DNA from 2 places in the Pseudobacteroides sp. genome. Region 1 is predicted to be linked to the other one. Evidence: riboswitches for the same ligand, from Rfam matches in the RefSeq annotation. Region 1 holds a riboswitch; the other holds the start of a gene.
What was found. Region 1 has a riboswitch for glycine ahead of VIO64_RS04805 (3-phosphoglycerate dehydrogenase family protein). Riboswitches for the same ligand answer to the same signal wherever they lie in the genome.
Positions count from the first base shown of each region.

Region 2: it holds a riboswitch for glycine, as region 1 does, so the genes downstream of both, glyA (serine hydroxymethyltransferase) here and VIO64_RS04805 (3-phosphoglycerate dehydrogenase family protein) in region 1, are expected to answer to the same signal.

Region 1 is NZ_DATCTU010000032.1:55,664-67,052, reverse strand. Features, by position in the region: gene VIO64_RS04830 (DUF2161 family putative PD-(D/E)XK-type phosphodiesterase) at 2-727, opposite strand; gene VIO64_RS04825 (sensor histidine kinase) at 813-2,009, opposite strand; gene VIO64_RS04820 (substrate-binding domain-containing protein) at 2,105-4,186, opposite strand; gene VIO64_RS04815 (YifB family Mg chelatase-like AAA ATPase) at 4,209-5,744, opposite strand; gene VIO64_RS04810 (A24 family peptidase) at 5,852-6,655, opposite strand; gene VIO64_RS04805 (3-phosphoglycerate dehydrogenase family protein) at 6,846-8,012, opposite strand; glycine riboswitch at 8,133-8,209, opposite strand; glycine riboswitch at 8,213-8,333, opposite strand; gene VIO64_RS04800 (cohesin domain-containing protein) at 8,566-11,389, opposite strand, start outside.
Region 2 is NZ_DATCTU010000045.1:93,587-104,975, forward strand. Features, by position in the region: gene VIO64_RS08255 (hypothetical protein) at 1-721, shown strand, start outside; gene VIO64_RS08260 (copper amine oxidase N-terminal domain-containing protein) at 828-1,361, shown strand; gene VIO64_RS08265 (hypothetical protein) at 1,845-2,768, shown strand; gene VIO64_RS08270 (YbjQ family protein) at 2,868-3,191, opposite strand; glycine riboswitch at 3,374-3,483, shown strand; glycine riboswitch at 3,487-3,568, shown strand; gene glyA (serine hydroxymethyltransferase) at 3,686-4,921, shown strand; gene VIO64_RS08280 (replication-associated recombination protein A) at 5,023-6,381, shown strand; gene VIO64_RS08285 (hypothetical protein) at 6,383-6,559, shown strand; gene VIO64_RS08290 (Rrf2 family transcriptional regulator) at 6,674-7,123, shown strand; gene nifS (cysteine desulfurase NifS) at 7,211-8,401, shown strand; gene nifU (Fe-S cluster assembly scaffold protein NifU) at 8,394-8,852, shown strand; gene mnmA (tRNA 2-thiouridine(34) synthase MnmA) at 8,881-9,960, shown strand; gene VIO64_RS08310 (histidinol-phosphatase HisJ family protein) at 9,978-10,784, opposite strand; gene VIO64_RS08315 (peptidylprolyl isomerase) at 10,870-11,389, opposite strand, start outside.

The DNA of each region.
Region 1 (11,389 bases):
ATTATTGATCATTATAAAGTATTTTGTTCTTATAATGCTCTGCCAGTTCGGGGTATTCATCAAGTGCTCTTTTACCCGCATCACTGAGCCCATAAACACTTTTTTCATGTTTATAGAACCAACCGTAGAAGTTTCTATTTAAAATACTCCACGTTTTATTTGGGTCTGTTCCATATTGAGTAATTTTTTTTGCTGTCATTGGACCGAACATATTAAGGCAGCATGCTATATGAAGCGAGTTTTCCTTATAAGCTGTTACAAGTTTTTTTCCTCTGCTGCCGCCAACATTCAGCTCCATAGTTCTACCCTTAAGCTCTTCAACAAGCTTCAATCTTTTATCTTTACTTTTTTGTCTGCTCGCCTGAAAATCGAAGGGCTTTGGTGAAATAGGAATTTCCACAAGGTTTTTGCCTTCTAATGAAACAAGAATCAATCCTAACTCAAGCCTTTTAATGAGATTGCATATATCTTTCCATTTGGATGTACCTATAAGCTTTTTTGGCTTGGGAACAGCAATATAAACAAAATCACCAAGCTTTTGCCTCTTTACTGCCTGTGCTAGCAATTCAACACTTAAGTTTCTCTTGAGTTCAATTATTGTCAGCTGTTCATCCTTGGTTGCACATATATCACAGTAATGGGCCTCGCTCCTTACCTCATAGCCTTCCTTCACAAACAAATCATGTATAGGTTTATACAAATCAATTTCCAAAAAATCTTTTCCCATAAAAACAGGCCTCATTATTCTATGATTTTATTTACAACAGAAATTATAGAATAACTGGCCTTAATTTTCAACTATATAAACTCGACTAATTATTTACATTTGGAATGGAAATTGTAAATGCGGTTCCTTTACCCTCATGGGATTCAAACTTAATGTCTCCTTTGAACTCGGTTTTTATAATCTGATATGAACTGTATATACCGAGTCCTGTACCGTCTTTCCCCTTTGTGCTGACCATTTCCTTAAACAGTTTATCCTTTATATTCTCCGAAATTCCCCCAGCGTAGTCTTTTATTAGTATTTTTATCTCATCCCCTTGTTTATCTATCATCAGATCAATTATGCCCCCATCCTTATATGCCTGAGCGGAATTAATAATAAGGTTGTTTATAACTTGAATAAGACTTATAAGCCTTCCCTTAAATAAAGCATTATCACTTATGTTATACTGAGGATTTAATACGCACTTATGTATTTTCAGCTCATCTTTTATAATAATACCAAGCCTCTTTATCAAATCGGCTGCTGTAAAAGAATTGTATGGTGATATTGACCTTGAGACGGTTTGATCCTTTAAGGTTTGGACCAAATCCCGAAGATAAAAATAGTATTCCTGAATATTTGTAGCATAGGATTCCATATCTTTTGCTATTTCTTTATGGTCTTCATTTGTAACTGCAGGATCTCCAATAGAAAGGTTGTATTCATTTATAAGTTCCCTAAGAGTCTGGATGGAAGTGCCGATACACATTAGCGGAGTTTTCATATTATGAGATATACTACCTGTTATTCTTCCTATGAAATACAATCTCTCATTATCAATAAGGGTTTCATGTATTTCCTTCATCTTAACTTTAATTGACTGCTGCTCCTCTAGCAAGGCACATATTTGTCTTTTTTGCATGCATGATTTCTTTGCAGAAAGGACTTCTATCAGCAAATTATTTTTTAAACTTGATTTTATATAGCAGCTGTGTATATCGTATGCCGTAAACATATCCAAACTTGGGAATAATTCATCGCTTTCGACCAACAAAATTATTTCTACTGTAGAACTTATATTCCTTATTGACTCAATCATTGACATTTCCGAATGATCAGGATTATTTGTACTTAGGATCACCATATCTATATTACCGGATTTTAATGCATCCTGCATATCCAGCTTGTCGCTAAAAAAGTGCAAATCTACCTCATGCATTTGCAGAAGCTCTTTTTCCTCTGGCAAAAAAGATGTATCATTGCTATGAATAAGTACTTTTATTATGCTAGAAGTATTCAAATCCTGTCACTCCTTATTTGTTATTTCCTGAGGCATGATTAATAAATTTATATCGGAAGTTATTTTTTGATGGTGCCTAGACTTGATCAAAAGCTCTATAAAAAGAGCTTAATATAAAACGTTGTTCCCGCTGTATCATCTATGTTAAAGTATAAGTCACCGCCAAATCTTCCTTTTATTGTAGAGTATGAAAGCATAAGCCCGATACCTGTAGCGTTTTTGCCTCTTGTAGTAACCATCTTTTTAAAAATTGATGACCTTATTCCCTCAGGTATTCCAGTTCCATAATCTTTAACAGAAATAAGAATGCAGCCTTTTAACTGCTCAAATCTTATTTCAATCATGTCCGAATCATTCTCTTTATTGGCGTGAGCTGCATTAATCAATATATTGTCAATTACCTGAAGCAAGTTTATAACTTCTCCTGCTATTCTCAATTCAGGATTCGTTTCTATTTTTATATTAATTTTCTGAGTACTCAGAATTTCAGACTTTCTTATATGATTCTTAATACCTTCAATAAGGTCGCTAATGCTAAAGCTGTCCATATTTTTTGTTGTAAACTTGGCGTACTGGTCATTGATCTGATCCAAAACATTAGTCATATACCTTAAAGTAGAATCAATTCTTTCTATCCACGAACCCATATCTTTAGCTATATCGTGATGATCTTCCATTGTTACGGATTTGTCATCAATTGACTTTTCATATTCTTCTACCAGAGAATCCAGTGCAACGGTTGAGCCTGCAATTGTCATTATATGTGATTTTATATTATTGGCTATGCTGATTAATAACTGACCTAAAGTTGACATTCTTTCCTGCTCACTTAATTGTTCACTCATTCGTTCCTTTTCTAAAAGCATAAGTGCACCTTTTAATGTATTGCTTATCTGTCCCCTTAAAAGTTCAAAATTTATAACATCATCACTGTCAACCTCAAAACAAACAAAACCAAAATGTTCACTATTAAAAAACAATGGCTTTACAAGATATGTAAACTGCCTGTTATTAGGTATAAAGTTATCAGGCACCAGCATCTTTGTTTTAAACAACATGTCCTGTAATACTTGTCTTTCGTTATCATAATAAGCATACATAAGCTCTGAAAAATCCGGTATAGTGCTATTAAGATTTATGGGTCCTTCCTGGTATTTAATAATAAAACAGCTTTTGATGTTTAACTTTTTTAACGCTGTTGTTAAGAGATCATAAAGTGTTTCAAGGCTATAGGTTTGTAAATTTTCATGGATCTTAAAATTAGATATTGCCCTTATATAAAAATCCGAAAAGGTAGAAGATCTATTGGTATTTGAACTACATCCACAGGATTCTCTTACTACCATGGAGGTAGGAAGCTTTATCACATCAGATACTTCTGTACCGTTAATCTCCTCAATAAGCAGCTCAATAGCCTTTTCGGATATCATGTCCATAGGCTGACTTACAGTGGTCAGTGAAGGTGTTATTATTGCCGAATTGTGAGCATTATCAAAACCGCATACCACAAAATTATCTTTATAATCAAGGTTCATGCTTCTGAAATATTTAATGGCTCCAATTGCCATTTCATCATTGGCACATACAAGGGCATCAATTTTTATATTATTTTTTATTATATATTCTGCTGTTTCCCAGCCGGTCTCCGACTGGAAGTTACCGCTAAAAATTATCTTATCGTCAACCTCGATCTTGTTTTCTTCCAAAACGCTTATGTATGCACTAAACCTTACATTGGCTTCATCATTACTTAAAGGCCCCTTCAAAAACCCGATCTTTCTAAATTTATGATAATTTACCAAATGATCCACTAAGCTTTTCATGCCTTTTTTGTTATCCACAAGTATGCTGGGTACACCCGGAATATTTTCATATATAGAGACCTTTGGAATACCTTGGAACTCTTTGATATAGTCAATAAAGCAGTCCATTGAAACCTTATTTATCAAAGTCCCTGTTGCTATTATAAGGCCATCAAGTCTTGCAGCATCAGCAAGCTTGTAAACTATGTTATGCTCTCCGCTTATATTATCAGTATTAAATAGAATCCTTCCCTCATAAGTGATCAGATTGACATCCAGCTTCTCTGCCGCTTTTCTTATTGACGTCCAGAAAAGCGTCTGAAAATCTCCATCAATTTCATTTACAAAGAAACCAATATTCGGTCTTCTTCCCATAAATAATCTCCCTTTCAGAATTCTATCTTCCCCAGACTTTTCTGTCCAGACTTCTATATTGAATTGCCTCAGCCAGATGCTGTAGCTTGATATCAACACTCTCATCCATATCGGCAATTGTGCGGGCTACCTTTAATATTCTGTTATGTGCCCTTGCACTTAGCCCCAATCGCTCAAAGGCGTTTTTCAAAAGTGCCTTTCCTTCATTATCCAGTTTGCAGTATTTGCTTATCAGGGAGGAAGTCAGTTGGGAATTGGAAAATATTCCAAGACCTTTATATCTTTCAACCTGTATTTTTCTAGTCTTATTTACCCTATCTCTAATTACATGGGATTTTTCCCCGGATTGGGTACTGTCCAGGTCTGCATATTGTACCCCAGCTACTTCTATGTGCAAATCAATTCTGTCCATAAGGGGACTTGAAATCTTTCCAAGATATTGCTGTACTTGCTTTGGTGAACAGCAACATTCCTTGCTTTCATCCAGTAAATTACCGCATCTGCACGGATTACCACAGCAAACAAGCATTGTTTTTGAAGGATATGAAATACTTCCGCTCAATCTTGATATGGTCACATAACCATCCTCCAAAGGCTGTCTCATAACCTCAAGTGCTTCTTTGCCATACTCCGGTACCTCATCCAAAAACAAAACTCCGTAGTGGGCAAGGCTGATTTCCCCAGGTCTGGGGACATTTCCTCCGCCTATAAGGCTATAGCGTGATATTGTATGATGTGGAGATCTGAAAGGTCTTCTAGTCATAAGTGGTGTCTTTGCAGGAAGAGTTCCCGCTATACTATGAATTTTAGTAACTTCAAGGGCTTCCTCAAATGTCATGGACGGTAATATTGAAGGGATTCTTCTGGCAATCATAGTTTTCCCAGAACCTGGGCTTCCGATAAGTAAACAGTTGTGACCACCTGACGCAGCCACTTCCAAAGCTCTTTTAACATTTTCCTGACCCTTAACATCAGAAAAATCAAGTTCATCCTCGGTGTTTTTGCAAAAAAGTCTATCGATATCTATAGTGTAGGGATTAATTTCCATATCTTTATTCAAGTGCCTTATTACATTGATAATATTCACTGCCGGAAGAACATTAACCCCTTTGACAACTGCTGCTTCCTCAGCATTATCCACTGATAGTATTATGTTTTCAATCCCTTCATCCCTTGCCCGCACAGCCATAGGCAAAACACCATTAACAGGTCTTATTTGACCGTCTAGTGACAACTCACCTATAAACATATATTTATGTATTTCACTTGTATTTATCTGCTCTGTGGCTGATAATATACCCAAGGCGATGCCTAAATCAAAATGGGATCCTTCCTTTCTTATACTTGCCGGGGATAGGTTTACAGTAATCCTTCTCACAGGAAATTCCATCCCTGAATTTTTTATGGCAGCCCTGACTCGTTCTTTTGACTCCCGAACAGCAGCATCACCAAGCCCTACAATATCAAAGGAGGGAATTCCGCTACTTATATCAGTTTCTATTTCCACAACATATCCATCAATGCCAACCAATCCACAGCTTTTAATTCTGGAAATCATAAGGGATCAGCCTCCTCATTAATTGGGTGGATGATAAACTGCCAGTAAAACTTAAATAATAAAAACATATATTAACTTATTTATTATCGGATAAAATTTAAGATTGTTTAATAATTATTAAACTGTAAATACCAATTTAATATATCAGTACCATAAAGGATGGTGGCAAGAGTACCCAATACGATAGCTGGTCCAAATGGTATAGCTTCTCTAAGCTTCTTACGCCTGATTATCATCATCACAATTGATATTAGTGAGCCAATGATTGCTGAAAGTATAAATGACACTATTACCATCCGCCAGCCAAGGAAAATCCCAATTGGTATGAAAAGCTTTACATCTCCCAATCCCATTGCCTCTGTCTTGTAAATAAATAGGCCAACTATTCCTATTAATAAAAGCACAAGAGAAACTGAGGCCCCCCCAAGTACAGGATTCCACCAGGCTCTATCCATATAAATCGGAAACTCATAAAAAAGATTATAGACAAATACCAGAAGTGCACCCCCCAGACCTGCAAACAACAAATCGTCAGGAATAATATAGTAGTCCATGTCAATAAAAAACACTGCTATCAATACTGACATCAGATAAAGAAATGCAAAAAACTGTATTGTAAAATCAAACTTTAGATACAAGAGTACACAAACAACAAGGGCAAACAGAGTAATCTGAATGGGTCTGCCAAATATTTTACTTTCACATTTGCCGCATCTTCCGTGATGTAAAAAGAGGTTTATTGGGAAAAGCATTTGAAGCGGTTTGAGCTTTGTGCTGCATGATCTACAAAAAGGCCAAGCCCATGTAACGTCTTCAATGTCATTTTCCACTACTTTAGGAATTCTTGATGCAATTATATTTAATAATACTCCAAGGAACAAACTAAAAATTGATAATAATACGATTGCCATTTGCAGCCCTCTTCCTGTTTGTTAATTGGCGGTGCTATCATACAATTTTTATTATATTGGATTAATGATTACTTTTCAAGTCATAGTAAACTATAATTCCTTAGAGTGGTATAACATAGACAACAATTTCTTAAAATACAAAAAAGTTTGCAGGCTGCTTCAAAGAAGGCCTGCAAACTTTCTGCCTTTATTACTCAATAATTCTAACCATCTTAATCCCAGGAATACTCTTGACAGCTTGATATATCTGTTCATTTACTTTTCCGTCTACGTCAATCATATTAAACCCAATATTGTTTTTATGATGAGTAAGCATGTCTGCAATATTTAATTTATTGTTAGCAAGTATAGTTGTAACCTGTCCTACCATGTTAGGAACATTTTCGTGTGCGGTTAATATTCTTGTGCTTCCTGATCTCACCATATCACAATCCGGGAAGTTAACTGAATTCTTGATTGTACCCCTTTCAAGATAGTCCTTAACCTGATTAACAGCCATAACAGCACAGTTTTCTTCCGACTCAGGTGTTGAAGCTCCAAGATGAGGTATAGTAATGACTTTATCATTTCCAATCAATTCATCTTCAGGGAAGTCGGTCACATAGCATGCTACAGTTTCATTTTCCAGAGCCTCAAGCATGTCTTTATTAACAACAAGACCTCCTCTTGATAGATTTATTACCCTTGCTCCCTTTTTCATTATAGCAAACTTGTCTTTATTGAACATTCCTTTTGTTTCAGACCCAAGCGGAACATGTACAGTAATGTAATCACATGTAGACATAATCTGATCAAGGCTGGTTGCTCTAATTACACTGCTTGAAAGCCCCCATGCCGCATTAACCGAAATAAAAGGGTCATATCCTATAACTTCCATACCCAATGAAACAGCATCATTTGCAACCATAACGCCTATTGCTCCAAGACCTATAACGCCAATTCTTTTTCCCTTAATTTCAGGGCCATCAAATTGGGATTTGCCCTTTTCCACCAACTTAGGAACCTCATCTCCCTTGCCTTTAAGTGATTGAGCCCAGTTAATTCCCTGGCAAATGCGTCTGGATGACAGAAATAATGATGCTAATACAAGCTCCTTTACTCCATTGGCATTCGCACCTGGGGTATTGAAAACAACTATTCCCTTTTGCGTACACTTGTCGATAGGAATATTGTTTACTCCTGCTCCTGCCCTTGCAATAGCCTTGAGGTTGGGTCCGAACTCCATTTCTAGCATATTGGCACTCCTAACCAATATAGCATCCGGATTTTCTGCATCATTTGATAATTTGTAATGATCCACCGGCAGCAATTCCAATCCTTTTTCAGAAATACCGTTGAGCATTTTTATATTAAACATAAAAGCCCCTCCCTTTTTGTTTGTTTACTAAGTAAAATTTATGCAAATATAAAGGAGTCAAACTCTAATAGAGTGACCCCTGTGATAAACACAATAATACACATAAATAATGTGAATTAGCTCTGTCCTTTTGCCTGAGAGATTATTTCCTTAACAGGAACTTGCCCCTTCGGCGCCATATATTGGTCTCTCCAGAGGTTCGTCCGGCTGAAGTCTCTATACCTGAGAGTATGACTCCTTCGGTGAACGGAATGTGTTATTAACTCTTTAACCCTTAAATATAATTAATAAAACAAACAGTTACTCTCCCTCAACCATCATCCGATAATATTAAATATTCAATTAACTTTAATTATAATAATCTATACCATTGTTGTCAACAAATTTTACCTATAGTCAACCTTAATGTTGTCGTAAAAAATTATGGTGTAGAATACGACACAATTTCCTAAATATTTAAAAAACTTCACATAGCAGTTTAAAGATAATTTCTCCAAATTGCTATGTGAAGTCAATTCACTAAGATAACACTTTATTTATATTCAGTATTTAGTTATTCAACAATTGCAGATGCCTTAATTGATTTACGGCTTGGGTCAGAGAATGATCCCATCTTAGAAATCTTTAAGCTGTCGGAATCAGATGAGACATCAGCTTTCAATTTTAATGTTATGTTGGCAAATACCCCATTTTCCTTTATAGGCATGGATCCTTGTGTAGCATCGTTAAACAGGAATGAGATAGCACCAGGAGTTCCGAAATAACCGACAAAATTAACTATTGGTAAAGTTGCAATTAAACCAGCATCAACACTTACTACTTCCATAACACTAGTATCGTAAGAAAGTCTAAAGTCACAGTTATTTAATCCTTCTTCAGTAAGCCCTTCGAATTTAACCGGTACTGTTACAGTGCTGCCTGCTTTACCGTTGAAGTCCTCTACAATAACTCTTAATCCATCAGCGACAGGAGTTGGAGTCGGCGTAGGATCAGCTGCTGCAATAGTTACTTTTCCTTCTGCGAAGGATGGCAATATCTGGGATATTTTGCCGTTTGAGAATGCTGAGAATGACCCTACACGATTGAGGCTTAGCTTGCAATCCCCAGATGTAGCATTATCCTTTATTTTAGCCTTTATTACAGCAAACACTCCATCAGAAACTATCTGTAATGAGCCTTGAGTTGCATCACTGAAAAGGAATGATATATACCCCTGTGAATCAATATTGGATGAGAAATTGGCTACAGGAAGCTGAACTATTGATCCTGCTGTTATGCTCATAATTTCAAGTGCATCCTTATTGAACATCAATTTGAAATCACAGTTGTTTATACCGTTTGCAGGCACACCATTAAAGTTAACAGGAATCTCTATTACATCACCTGGCTTACCTTTTCCATTGCCTATTTCTACATTCACTTTCAATGCCGGATTAGTAGGAGTAGCAGTTGGTGTAACTGTTGGTGTTGGAGTATTTGTTGGCGTTGGAGTACTTGTTGGCTTTGGTGTACTTGTTGGCTTTGGTGTACTTGTTGGCTTTGGCGTACTTGTTGGTGTCGGTGTGAAGGTAGATGTTGGTGTAGGAGTATATGTAGGTGTAGCAGTTGCTGTTGCCTTTACAGCAATTACAGTCACCTTTCCGTTTGTAAATACAGGCTCAACACGAACCATGTTTTTACTTGAGAAAGCACCAATACTACTTAATGTTATTTGGTAATTTCCTGTTACATCAGGATTTAAAACTTTAAACTTGATATTTGCAAAGACACCGTCTTTTATTATTGGACTTTGACCTTGTGTAACATCACTATAGAGGAATGCAACAATTCCATTATTGCTGTTTGAAGTAAAGTTAACACTTGGAAGAGTTACTATATCACCTGGGGTTACACTAGTAATACTTAATGCACTGCTGTCAAATGATAATCTAAAGTCACAATTATTTATACCTTGTTCAGGTACATTAGTGAAGCTTACAGGCACTATGGCTTCCTGCCCTTCAACTGTAACATTTCCAATATCAACCTTTACTTTTAATGCAGCAGCATTTGTAGGAGTACTTACAGGTGTTGCCGGGGTTTCAGTAGGTGTAGCTGTTGGTGTACTCTGTGCCTTATTAACAATTAATTCACCATCTTTTGTACTGGCTTTTATAGCAACCATATTCTTACTGGAGAAAGAACCCACTTTGATAAACTTGATCTGATATTTACCTGCTGGTGCATTTTCCTTAATTTTTACGGTGATATTTGCAAAAACACCATCTTTAACTATAGGATTTAAACCCTGAGTTGCATCACTGTACAGGAATGATATGATTCCTGCACTCTTGTTAACAACAAAGTCAGTCAGAGGACTTGGTATAATATCTCCAGCCTTTACTTCAACAATATCCATTACACTGCTGTCAAAAGAAAGTCTGAAGTCACAGTTATTTACCCCATTTGCAGGTACGTCACTGAAGTTTACCGGAACAGTTACAACACTTCCAGCGTCACCCTGCTGGCTGCCTACAGTCACATCAATCTTGTTTTCAGAAACTATAGGTGTAGGAGTAGGTGTAATTGTAGCACTTGGCTTGATTGAAGCAATGGTAACATTACCATTAGTTGATGTTACTTTTACAGATTGCATGTTTTTTGTTGAACATGCACCCACACTGCTGATTTTTATGTCGTATGTACCCGCTATTGCAGTACTTTTTATTACTGCCTTGATTTTTGCAAACATTCCCTTAGTTACAATCGGGTTAGACCCTTGAGTAGCATCGCTGTATAAGATTGATATCTGTCCTGCCTTGCTGTAATTGGCAGAAAAATCAGTTAATGCAGAAGGAATTATAGCTCCAGCCTCAACATCTTTTATTTGTAAAACGTTGCTATCATAGGAAACCTTGAAGTCACAATTGTTAATTCCTGTTTCAGGAATATTCTCAAATATTATTGGAATATAAATTTCATTTCCAGGCTCACCATTTGTGTCTCCTATTTGAATGCTTACCTTTGCATTTGTAACAACAGGAGTCGGTGTAGCCGGTGTTGGTGTAATTTTTGATGCAGATACTTTAATAGTACCTCCATCTATAAATGCGTCAACCGGTGTCATCTTGTATGCTTCAGATGGACTAATGCTTGATATTGCCCCAACTTTTGAGGATACCAACATGTAATCCCCTGCAGCTGCACTATCCTTTACCTTTAGCTTTACACTTGCAAACAAACCGTCATTCTTTATCTGATTTGAACCTTGTGTAGCATCTGCAAACAAGAAAGATACTGTTCCGTTACTCTTTGCATAAGAATAGAAATTTGTTGAGGAATTGTATATAATTGAACCTGGAATAATGCTTTCCATTTCAAAAACATCACTGTTGAAC
Region 2 (11,389 bases), on a different contig from region 1:
TTTTAAAATAAAAACCGATATGAATTCTATCATAAAAATTTATGACACATATGGTATGTATATTCAATACGCGGATGTTGGTAACAATACTTTATGTTGTAATTTAATAGCTAATAATGTATATAATATTGTTGTCAATAACGAATCAATACTGTCAGTGGGTGATTATACACTTACAATCAGCAATACTTTGATACAGGACACATCCAAAATAACAGGGTATATCAAGCCGGACTTTACAGATAGCTTGTTGAATTCTTTAAGAGCTGGATTCAATATATCATTATCTGGTACTCAGTTTTCTGCTATATCTGATGAAAACGGGTATTTTGAAATTACAAATGTCCCCAGATCAGATAAAGGGTATGATATTGAGATAAGTAAGGATAACTATTTAAAGAGGAAGATAGAGGATGTTATTATAGATAATAACAATATTTCTATATCTCTGCCTGAATCGCCAATTGAGTTGTGGGTAGGGGATTTGGTTGGATCCCAAGATGGAGGCATTAATATTGCCGATATAATTCAACTTGCAAAAGCCTTTAATACTTCTAAAGGCGATTCTAATTATTTGGCGGATATGGATGTAGATAATAATTCAGTAATAAACATCACAGATATAATGGTTGTAGCAAGGCACTTCAATCAAACTATGGAAAGCTACCCCAAAATAAGTATTGTTGAGAAGTCACAACTAAGGGATGAAAACAGTGTGTAAAATATTTTTGTGCTAATCAATTATGTTTTATATTCTGATAGAATAAAAATAATAAAATTGTGGGGCGATAATATGTTTATTTTGAAAAAAAAGGTTAATTTCAGCAATGTTTGCTGTAATATTTACTTTGAATCTTACTATAGTACATGAAGCAGCTAATCCTATTACAGTAATAGTTAATAACAATATAGTTAAATTTGATGTGTTTCCGGTAATAGAGAATGGAAGGACACTTGTACCAGTAAGAGCGATCTTTGAGGCTCTCGGTGCTGTTGTTACCTGGAACGCGAATACGAGAACAGCAATAGGAGTAAAAGGTACTCGAACGGTTAATATCAAAGTAGATAGTACTGATGCAACTATAAACGGCATTCATAAAAAGCTTGATGTACCAGCCAAGATAATACAGAATAGGACATTGGTTCCGCTAAGATTTATCTCTGAGAGTCTTGGATCAATTGTATCATGGAACGGAGAAACAAGGACGGCAAAGATCACTGATAATAATACCCAAGTGCAAGAAAGCACTCAGACTACTAATTTCAATAGAATATCTTTAGATATTCCAGATGGATGGATATACTCAACTAATCCTGAAGCTGCATCAGGTACAGATCAGTACAACTGGAGATTACACTGATATGGAGAAGATTGTTAGAAGCATAAAATTGTTACCCCAAAATAGTACTAACGAAAAACATATCAAAGGGTAACGCACACGGACTAGTTTTGCAGTCATAGACGGACGCAATTATATTTATACAAACCTTGAAGATGTAGAACTGGAACGCATAGTTTATGAAAGACTTCCAACCTGAATATACCTTTGAGAATTATAAGCTAAAAGTCAACAAATACATAGAGGAAAATCTGCTTTAATGTAATTACAGGACTAAAACTGATATTTCCAGTTGATCTTCCACATAAATATTATCACTTATTAACAATGCGTACAATTATTAAACCTATTTTTACACAAAAATACCTCTAACAATGACATAGCCTTTGAAAATCAATATTAACTTGAACGAATTAGTTTAATAGCACATTTGGGTTATATATGTTATAATTAAAAATGATTTTAAAACCAAGTGAATATAAACTTTATTAATGAGGTGTTGGAATGATAGTTACTAACGAAAAGCACAAATTTATATCTGAAAGCTTGTCTGGTGAATTAAAGAAGCATGCAAAAAAGTTTCAGGACGAAAATAAGGAGTATCTTGAAGCTTCAATTAGAAATAATACTTATGACGAAGTATATACAAAAATGGTTTCCGATGTTGTTATTGAGTCATACGATGTGATGAACTCCTGGGAAAATATCGCCTATGAGGAAATCGGCGGTATGACACCTCTCCAGTATTTCGGAATTTTAAATAATTTATCTGATGTGATAGATTTGGTAGTTGCTTTTGAAGTTGAAAACGCAGGCATAATCCCCAATGGTCTGGCCAAACACATAAAGGCTAGTCAGGATAAACTTTTGGATGATTTGGTAGCCATGTTGAATTCTTTGGAATTGGATGAGCAAAAATGCATGAAATTTGGACAAAAGGCTGTAATGCACACCGCAGAAATAATTGGGGACACAAAATTATTAGAGCCTTTATTTAAGATAGTATCACAAATGGAAGATCAAAAGACTGATGCAAACACATTGACTGCAGTTATGAATGCCATACAGGCAATCGGAGAACCTGCTATCGAAAGAGTAGTAAGTGCGATTGAAAGCAGTGACAAAAAAGGTCAGGTTTATAGATTTCTGCTAATTAGTCTGGCAAGAATAGGTTCAAAAAACAAATCTGATGCTGTTTACAACCAATTAAAGAAATATTTTAAGGAAAGCAGCTACAAATTCATCGAAGCAAATGCTTTGGGTGTATATGGAGATAGAAGAGCATTACCTGCTATTAGGGGATATATAGAAAAAAATGCCCATAAAATTTCCAAATGGGAATATACACAGCTAAGAGAAGTATTAATCCAGTTTGGAGGAATGGTACAAGATTTTGACACTTATTTCTCCACAGTGAAGGATATGTAGACTTTAGTAATCACTATAATAAAAATAAGCCGATTTAGATATGGTTGAGTATAAGGGGGGCCTAAGGCCCCTTTCTCAATATATAGGGAATTAGGGTCTCTACTCTATTCTGACAGCCGTTCCATAGCATAAAACTTCGGTTATGCCTTGTGAAACCTCATTGGCGTCATATCTCATTCCGATTATGGCATTTGCACCAATCTGATCGGCATGCTGTACCATGATTTCAAACGCTTCCTGTCTGGCTCTTTCACATAATTCAGTATAGAGAGATATGTTTCCTCCAAATATACTTTGAATTCCTGCACCTATGTTTCCTACTATACTTCTCGAACGAACAGTGATGCCCCTTACAATGCCTAGGTAAGATACTACTTTTTTGTCATCAAATGAAAAAGTTGTTGTTATATAACGACGATCCATTGAATCCTCCTTAATTTGAATTTGTTTAGGCTTATTCTATATCATATGAGTACCATTATCAATTGATTTTTACATTCTAAAAGGATTTTACAACATTGGCATAAAAAAATTTAGGCATTTAATTGACATAAATTATTTTTGTTATTATAATTAATTTGTTAAAGATTAATAAAATATTGCGGATGAGTGTTATGGGAGAGATGCCTTTTAATATATAAGCTTTAGGTAAAAGTGATATATAAAGGCACACCGAAGAAGCTACACTTTCAGGTAAAAAGACTATAACAGGACGCACCTCTGGAGAGACCGTCAAGGCGCCGAAGGGGCAAGTTCGCCACAGATGATGTGGGAATAATCTCTCAGGCAAAAGGACAGAGTTAGGTGTATAATTGATTTCAGAGGTCAAATCATGTGGGTTTGGCTTTTTTTAATGTCTATAAAATCTATACATTTGATTAATCACATTTTATTTATAAATGCTTAGGAGGATTTTTATGTACAATATTGATGAAGTTTTAAAAATTGATCCAGAAGTTGCAAAGGCTATGAAAGACGAAGTTGGCCGTCAAAGGAACAAAATAGAGCTTATTGCATCTGAAAATTTTGTTAGCAATGCAGTTATGCAAGCTATGGGTACACCGCTTACAAATAAATATGCAGAGGGATATCCTGGAAAAAGATATTACGGAGGCTGCGAATTTGTAGATGAGGTAGAGAGGCTGGCAATCGAAAGGGCTAAGCAAATATTCGGAGCAGAGCATGCAAACGTTCAGCCCCACTCAGGCGCTCAGGCCAATATGGCGGTGTTTTTTGCAGTTTTAGAGCCAGGTGATACAGTATTAGGTATGAACCTTGCTCACGGCGGCCACTTAAGCCATGGAAGCCCTGTAAACATATCTGGTAAGTACTATAAGATAGTACCTTATGGAGTTAGAAACGACAACTTTAGAATAGATTATGAGGAATTAAGGAAGCTTGCAAAAGAAAACAATCCAAAGCTCATAGTTGCAGGTGCAAGTGCATATCCTAGAGAGTTGGATTTTAAGGCTTTTAGGGAAATTGCCGACGAGGTGGGAGCATACCTGATGGTGGATATGGCTCATATAGCAGGATTAATAGCTGCGGGTATCCATCCAAACCCTGTTCCTTATTCACATTTTGTTACAACTACTACCCACAAAACTTTAAGGGGACCTCGTGGAGGTATGATTCTTTGTAAGGAAGAGTATGCTAAAATGATAGACAAGGCAGTTTTTCCGGGTCTTCAGGGTGGACCTCTGATGCATGTGATTGCTGCGAAGGCTGTTAGCTTTAAAGAGGCAATGACAGATGAATTCAAAGTTTATCAGAATCAGGTAGTTAAGAATGCAAAGGTTCTTGCACAGAGCCTCATGGACAAAGGACTTAACATAGTTTCAGGCGGAACAGACAACCACCTTATGCTGATGGATTTGAGAAATATAAATGTTACAGGTAAAGAAGCTCAGTTTATGCTTGATGAGGTGTTCATAACAGTTAATAAAAACGGAATCCCCTTTGATACACAGAGTCCTTTCATAACAAGCGGTATAAGAATAGGTACCCCTGCTGTTACTTCAAGGGGCATGAAGGAAGAGGATATGAAGGAGATTGCAGAACTTATTCATATGACACTTACTGATTTTGACAACTCCAGGGAGAAGGTTGTTCAGAGGGTTGGCACTCTTTGCGGCAAATATCCACTTTATTAAAATAAATATCCATAGAAATGTATTTCAAGACTCAGGGAGGAGTACCTGAGTCTTGTTAACGTCTGGGGAAATTCGGCGATTGAAGGAGGGGGGATATATCAATGGAAAACTCGAAAGATGATACAAAAGAAAATACAAGAGAAGATTCAAGAGATAAAAAGGAACCCCTTGCATACAGAATGTGCCCGAGGACTATAGACGAATTTTTCGGACAGGAAGAAATTGTAGGGCAAGGAAGGCTTCTATACAGAATGATCAAGGCAGACAGAATAGCTTCAATCATACTATACGGGCCACCTGGCACTGGGAAAACTTCTCTTGCAAGGATAATCGCATCTACCACAAAGTCCAGGTTTGAAAAACTTAATGCGGTAACCTCGGGAGTGGCAGATATTAAACGGATTGCATCAGATACCCAAAACCCTATATTGAATCCTAACGGAAAGACTGTTTTGTTTGTAGATGAGATTCACAGATTCAATAAATCACAGCAGGACGCGTTGCTGCCATATGTGGAAAACGGCACGATTGTGCTTATAGGTGCAACTACTGAAAATCCGTTCTTTGAAGTAAATAAAGCTTTGATATCAAGATCCTCCGTCTTTATGCTTAAGCCCCTTGGCGTTGAGAGCCTGAAGAGCATAATAAAAAATGCACTTAAGGACAAAGATCGAGGACTGGGTAATTATGATGTAAAATTGGATGATGATGCACTTGATTATCTGGCAGAAATAAGCAACGGTGATGCAAGAACAGCACTAAATTCCATAGAGCTGGCTGTGCTTACATCTGAGCTTGATGAAAACGGTATAATTCACATCAGTTTGGCAACAATTGAAGAGTGTGTGCAAAAAAAGCATATTACATTTGATAAATCAGGCGAAAGTCATTATGACAATATAAGTGCTTTTATAAAATCAATGAGGGGCAGTGACCCTGATGCGGCAGTTTTTTATCTAGCAAGGGCAATATATGCAGGTGAAGATCCTGTGTTTTTGGCAAGGAGGATAATAATATGTGCATCGGAGGATGTTGGAATGGCAAATCCATCTGCACTACAAGTAGCTGTTGCTGCTGCAGAGGCGGTGAGAATGATCGGTATGCCGGAAGCCAGAATTATCCTGGCACATGCGGCAGTCATGGTTGCTACAAGCCCTAAGTCCAATTCCAGTTACAAGGCTATCGGCAAAGCATTAAGTGATGTTTCTACGAAGCGGACAGGAGAGGTTCCAATGCACTTAAGGAATGCACCTGCTAATGGAATGAAGGATTTGGGATATGGTCAAGGCTACAGGTATGCACATGACTATCAGGGGAATATTGTTGATCAGGAATACCTGCCGAAGGAAATGAGGGGTACGGTCTATTATGAACCGACAGCCAATGGATATGAGGCAAGAATAAAGGAATGGCTTGACAGATGGAAAAACAGAAACAAGGATAAAAGGGAGGGTCTATAAAATGAAAAGAGTTGTTGCATGGCTTTTGCTGGCTGGATTTGTTCTATTATTGGTCAATATAGTCTTTATTCATCTATATATGGTTCAAAGTCTTACTGTATATGCAATTGTTGCACTGACATACTGGTTTCTTTTAAGAAAAGATTTTAACAGCAAAAAAAGAGATAGAGAAGAATGATCGCTTATCTGCGAGGCGTAAAATTTTATAAATGTATTGACTAATTATATCCAAAGTGCTAATCTAATTACGAGAAATCCAAGTAATATACTTGGAATTGGAGGGTGTTAAAATATGAAGCTATCTACAAAGGGGAGATATGGTGTTAAAGCCATGCTTGATCTTGCACTCCATAGCTCTGAAGGAAACATTTCTCTTAAAAGCATAGCGGAGAGACAGGAATTATCAGAAAACTATCTTGAGCAGCTTTTTGCATCCCTTCGGAAAGCAGGGCTTGTAAAAAGTATAAGGGGAGCACAAGGGGGGTACATACTTTCAGATAAACCTGACAAAATATCGGTAGGATCTGTATTAAGGGCATTAGAAGGTTCTCTTGCACCGGTAAGCTGTGTCAGTGGGGATAATGAATCTTCTTGTGACAGGTATGGCTTCTGCGTCACAAAAATGATATGGGAAAAAATGATGAATGGGGTAAATGAGGTAGTTGATTCCATATCTTTGCAGGACCTTATCAATGAGTACCACAGGCTTAATAAAAATGATGATATAATGTACTTTATCTGATAAGAGATTAATCACTTTTTATTAATGATGTTTAATAAATAATTATTTTGGGAAAACATAAACAATAACGGTTAAGGAGAAAATGCTATGGGAGAAAAACTTATATATATGGATCATGCTGCAACGACTTATGTTAAACCTGAGGTAGTTGAAGCTATGACTCCATTTTTTACTAATAGCTTCGGCAATGCTTCTTCCATATATACAATTGGAAGAGAGAGCAAAAAGGCGATAGAAGAGTCAAGAGAAAAGGTGGCTGATGCAATCGGTGCCCAGGCAAGAGAGATATTTTTTACGGGATCCGGGACCGAAGCAGACAATTGGGCTATCAAAGGCGTAGCATATGCAAATAAAGCTAGGGGAAACCACATTATAACGACAAGTATTGAACATCATGCTGTTCTTCATACATGCCAGTATCTCGAAAATGACGGCTTTGAGGTAACATATCTGCCTGTTGATGAGTTCGGGCTTGTGACACCCCAGCAGGTTGCCGATGCGATACGGCCAAACACCATACTTATAACAATAATGTTTGCAAATAACGAAATCGGAACTGTGCAGCCAATTGCAGAAATAGGGAAGATTGCAAGGGAAAAGGGAATATATTTCCACACTGATGCTGTTCAGGCCATTGGTAATATACATGTAAATGTAAAGGAAATGAATATTGATCTCATGTCAATTTCATCCCATAAGTTCTATGGGCCAAAGGGAGTAGGTGCACTCTATGTAAGAAAGGGAGTAAAGCTTGTTTCCTTTATACATGGGGGTGCCCAGGAGAGAGGAAGAAGAGCCAGTACAGAAAACATACCGGGTATCGTCGGATTTGGTAAGGCAATTGAGCTTGCAACGGCCAATCTTGATGAATACAATAAAAAGATTATGGCATTAAGGGATAGGACCATAGAAGAGGTAATGAAAAAAATACCTTTTGTAAAATTAAACGGACACAGGGAAAAGAGATTACCTGGAAACGTGAATTTTTCATTTGAATTTATTGAGGGGGAATCACTCTTATTGATGCTTGATATGAAAGGCATTGCGGCTTCAAGCGGTTCAGCATGTACTTCCGGATCTTTAGATCCTTCCCATGTCCTATTAGCTATAGGTTTACCGCATGAAATAGCACATGGGTCATTGAGACTTACCTATGGTGAGGAAAACACCAATGAAGATGTTGATAAGCTGCTGGAAGTACTGCCTGTTATTGTTGAAAGATTGAGAGAAATGTCACCATTATATGAAAATGTGAAGAGAGGTAATAAAAATGTATAGCGATAAAGTTATGGATCATTTTATGAACCCTAGAAATGTAGGGGAGATTGAAGATGCTGACGGAGTTGGTCAAGTAGGTAATGCTAAATGCGGAGACATAATGAAAATGTATCTTAAGATAGATAATGGTGTGATAGTAGATGCTAAATTCAAGACATTTGGGTGCGGTGCTGCTGTTGCAACCAGTAGTATGTCTACTGAGCTTGTTGTAGGAAAGACTATTGAAGAAGCCCTTCAGATCACAAACAAGGCTGTGGCTGAAGCGTTGGATGGACTTCCGCCTGCAAAGATGCACTGTTCAAATCTGGCAGAAGAAGCAATAAGGGCTGCTATTGAAGATTATAAGAGGAAAAACGGATTATTGGATGAATGTGATTCGGCTTCTGCTTGCGGAAGGCGTTGTGATGATATACATCATGATCACCACGAGCACGATGAAGACGACGAATGATATAATGGGAAAGGCAGCATAAGCTATAATGGATAAGAAAAAGGTAATGTTGGGTATGAGCGGCGGTGTTGACAGTTCTGTAGCAGCCGCTTGTCTTTTGGAAAAAGGATATGATGTAATAGGGGTTACCATGCAAATTTGGCCTGATATGGATGAGGACAGGCAAAAGAGCGAGGGCGGCTGTTGCTCTTTATCAGCGGTGGATGATGCGAGATGGGTAGCAAACAAGCTTGGAATACCATATTATGTTATGAACTTCAAAAGTGTTTTTGAAAAAAAGGTTATTGACTACTTTGTAAACGAATACATAAGCGGAAGGACTCCAAACCCATGTATTGCCTGCAATAGGCATGTAAAGTTTGAAGAAATGCTGGGGAAAGCCAAATCTATGGGAATAGACTATATAGCAACAGGTCACTATGCCAGGATTGAATATGACTCAGATAGAAAGAGATACCTTCTTAAAAAATCAGCTACAAGTGCAAAGGATCAAACCTATGCACTCTATACAATGACGCAGGATCAACTTGCTCATACTTTGATGCCGATAGGTGAATACACAAAGGATCAGGTCAGGGAAATGGCAAAGGAAATAGGCCTTGCTGTAGCCTCAAAGCCTGACAGCCAGGAAATATGCTTTGTTGAAGACAATGATTACGGTAGATTTATAGAAGAGAAGAACGGTACCAAAATCAAGCCAGGGAACTTTGTGGATATTGACGGAAATGTTTTAGGGAGGCACAAAGGGATTGTCCACTACACTGTAGGACAAAGGAAGGGACTTGGTATAGCATTTGGAAAGCCCATGTTTGTTGTGGGGATTGATACTAACAAAAACCAGGTTATATTAGGTGAGGGAAATCAGGTTTTCAGAGATTCGCTTACAGCATTTGACCTAAACTTTATTTCCATAGAAGGCCTTGACGGTGAGATGAGGGTAAGTGCAAAAATCAGGTATTCAGCAAAGGAAGCACCTGCTGTAATCAGCCCTTTAGAAGGCGGACGGGTCAAGGTTTTGTTTGACACTCCCCAAAGAGCTGTTACACCGGGCCAATCGGTTGTTTTCTATGATGGGGATACAGTTGTTGGCGGAGGAGTTATTGAATAAAAAGTTGGAAAAAATCGCTATGTGATTTTTTCCAATACAGGTTTTCTATTTTCATAATGTGCAATATAATTAAAGCCTATATCAGATAAGGCTTTTTTTATTTCAGCGAAATTCCAAGCGATATGCTCAGGTGTATGTGCATCAGAGCCTGTTGTGATAATTTCCCCTCCAAGCTCTCTATATCTTTTAATTATATCCAGGTCGGGGATAGGTGTTCCTAATGTGCGGTAGCCGGAGGTATTGATTTCAATTCCCTTGCCTTTTTCAATAACTCCCTTTAAAATGCTGTCCAATATGTCGCTATAATCATCATATTTTAGAGATTTGTCGTCATAATTGCAGTATCTCCTTATATAGCCGATATGCCCTATAACGTCAAAATCGTCAAAGTTGTTCAGTCCATTGAGAATTTCAGAGAGATACCTGTTAAATGCAGTCTTTTTGTCAGGATTGCACCTAAAGTATTCTCCGTAATAAGGATCAATCCCTCCTATAACATGTATTGAAGCGATAACAAAATCAAAGTCGTATTTTTTTACCACTTCACCTGTAGCATCAATTACATGAGGCTGCAAGCCTACCTCAATACCTTTTAGCACCTTTAAACGGGAAGAGAATGAGGATTTAAGGCCATCCATAGTCTTTGAGTACTCATCGAAATCAATTAGGAATTTGATGTCGAAGTTCGGATAATCTATGTCAAGATGATCTGTGAAGGCAATACCTGCCAAGCCTTTGTCAATAGCTGTGACGCAGGCAATATTTGTATCCGTTTCGCTGTCACCGGAAAATGAACTGTGAACGTGTGAATCAAACATTTTCATAAGCAAATCCTTTCTATGCAAGACTAAAAACAGTTTATCAAAAAATGGAACTACGTTTTGTAGTTCCATTTTGGTAACGTGTTATTTAGATTTGAACATTATCTATGGCAGCCTGATCTTTTGTAAGGCTGTATTCCTTTTCGGTTTTCCACTTATCAATCTTGGCCTTTATGCTCTCTGACTGAAGGGTTGCTCTAATATTTTCCTTTTCATTTTCGAAGTAGGTACCAGATTTGATAAACTTAATAATATGGTATCCATGTATGCTTTTAACCATTCCTATGTCGCCTTCTTTTACACTGGGGTTAAACGCAAAGTCTTCAAACTCTTGAACCATTTGATTCTTTCCAAAGGAATATTGTCCGTTCTTATCCTTTGAGCCCGGGTCTTCCGAATACTGCTTGACCAGAGCATCAAAGTCTTCACCTGCTTTTGCCTTGCTCAAAATATCATTTGCAAGCTTTTCTTTTTCTTTAAGCTTATCGGCTGGAAGCGGCTGATTTGTGGCTTGATCCTTAGTCATGACAAGCACATGTTTAACTGTTCTCATTTCAGTGTTATATTTAGGCTCGTCCTTACCATAGCGAGCCTTTATTTGTTCATCA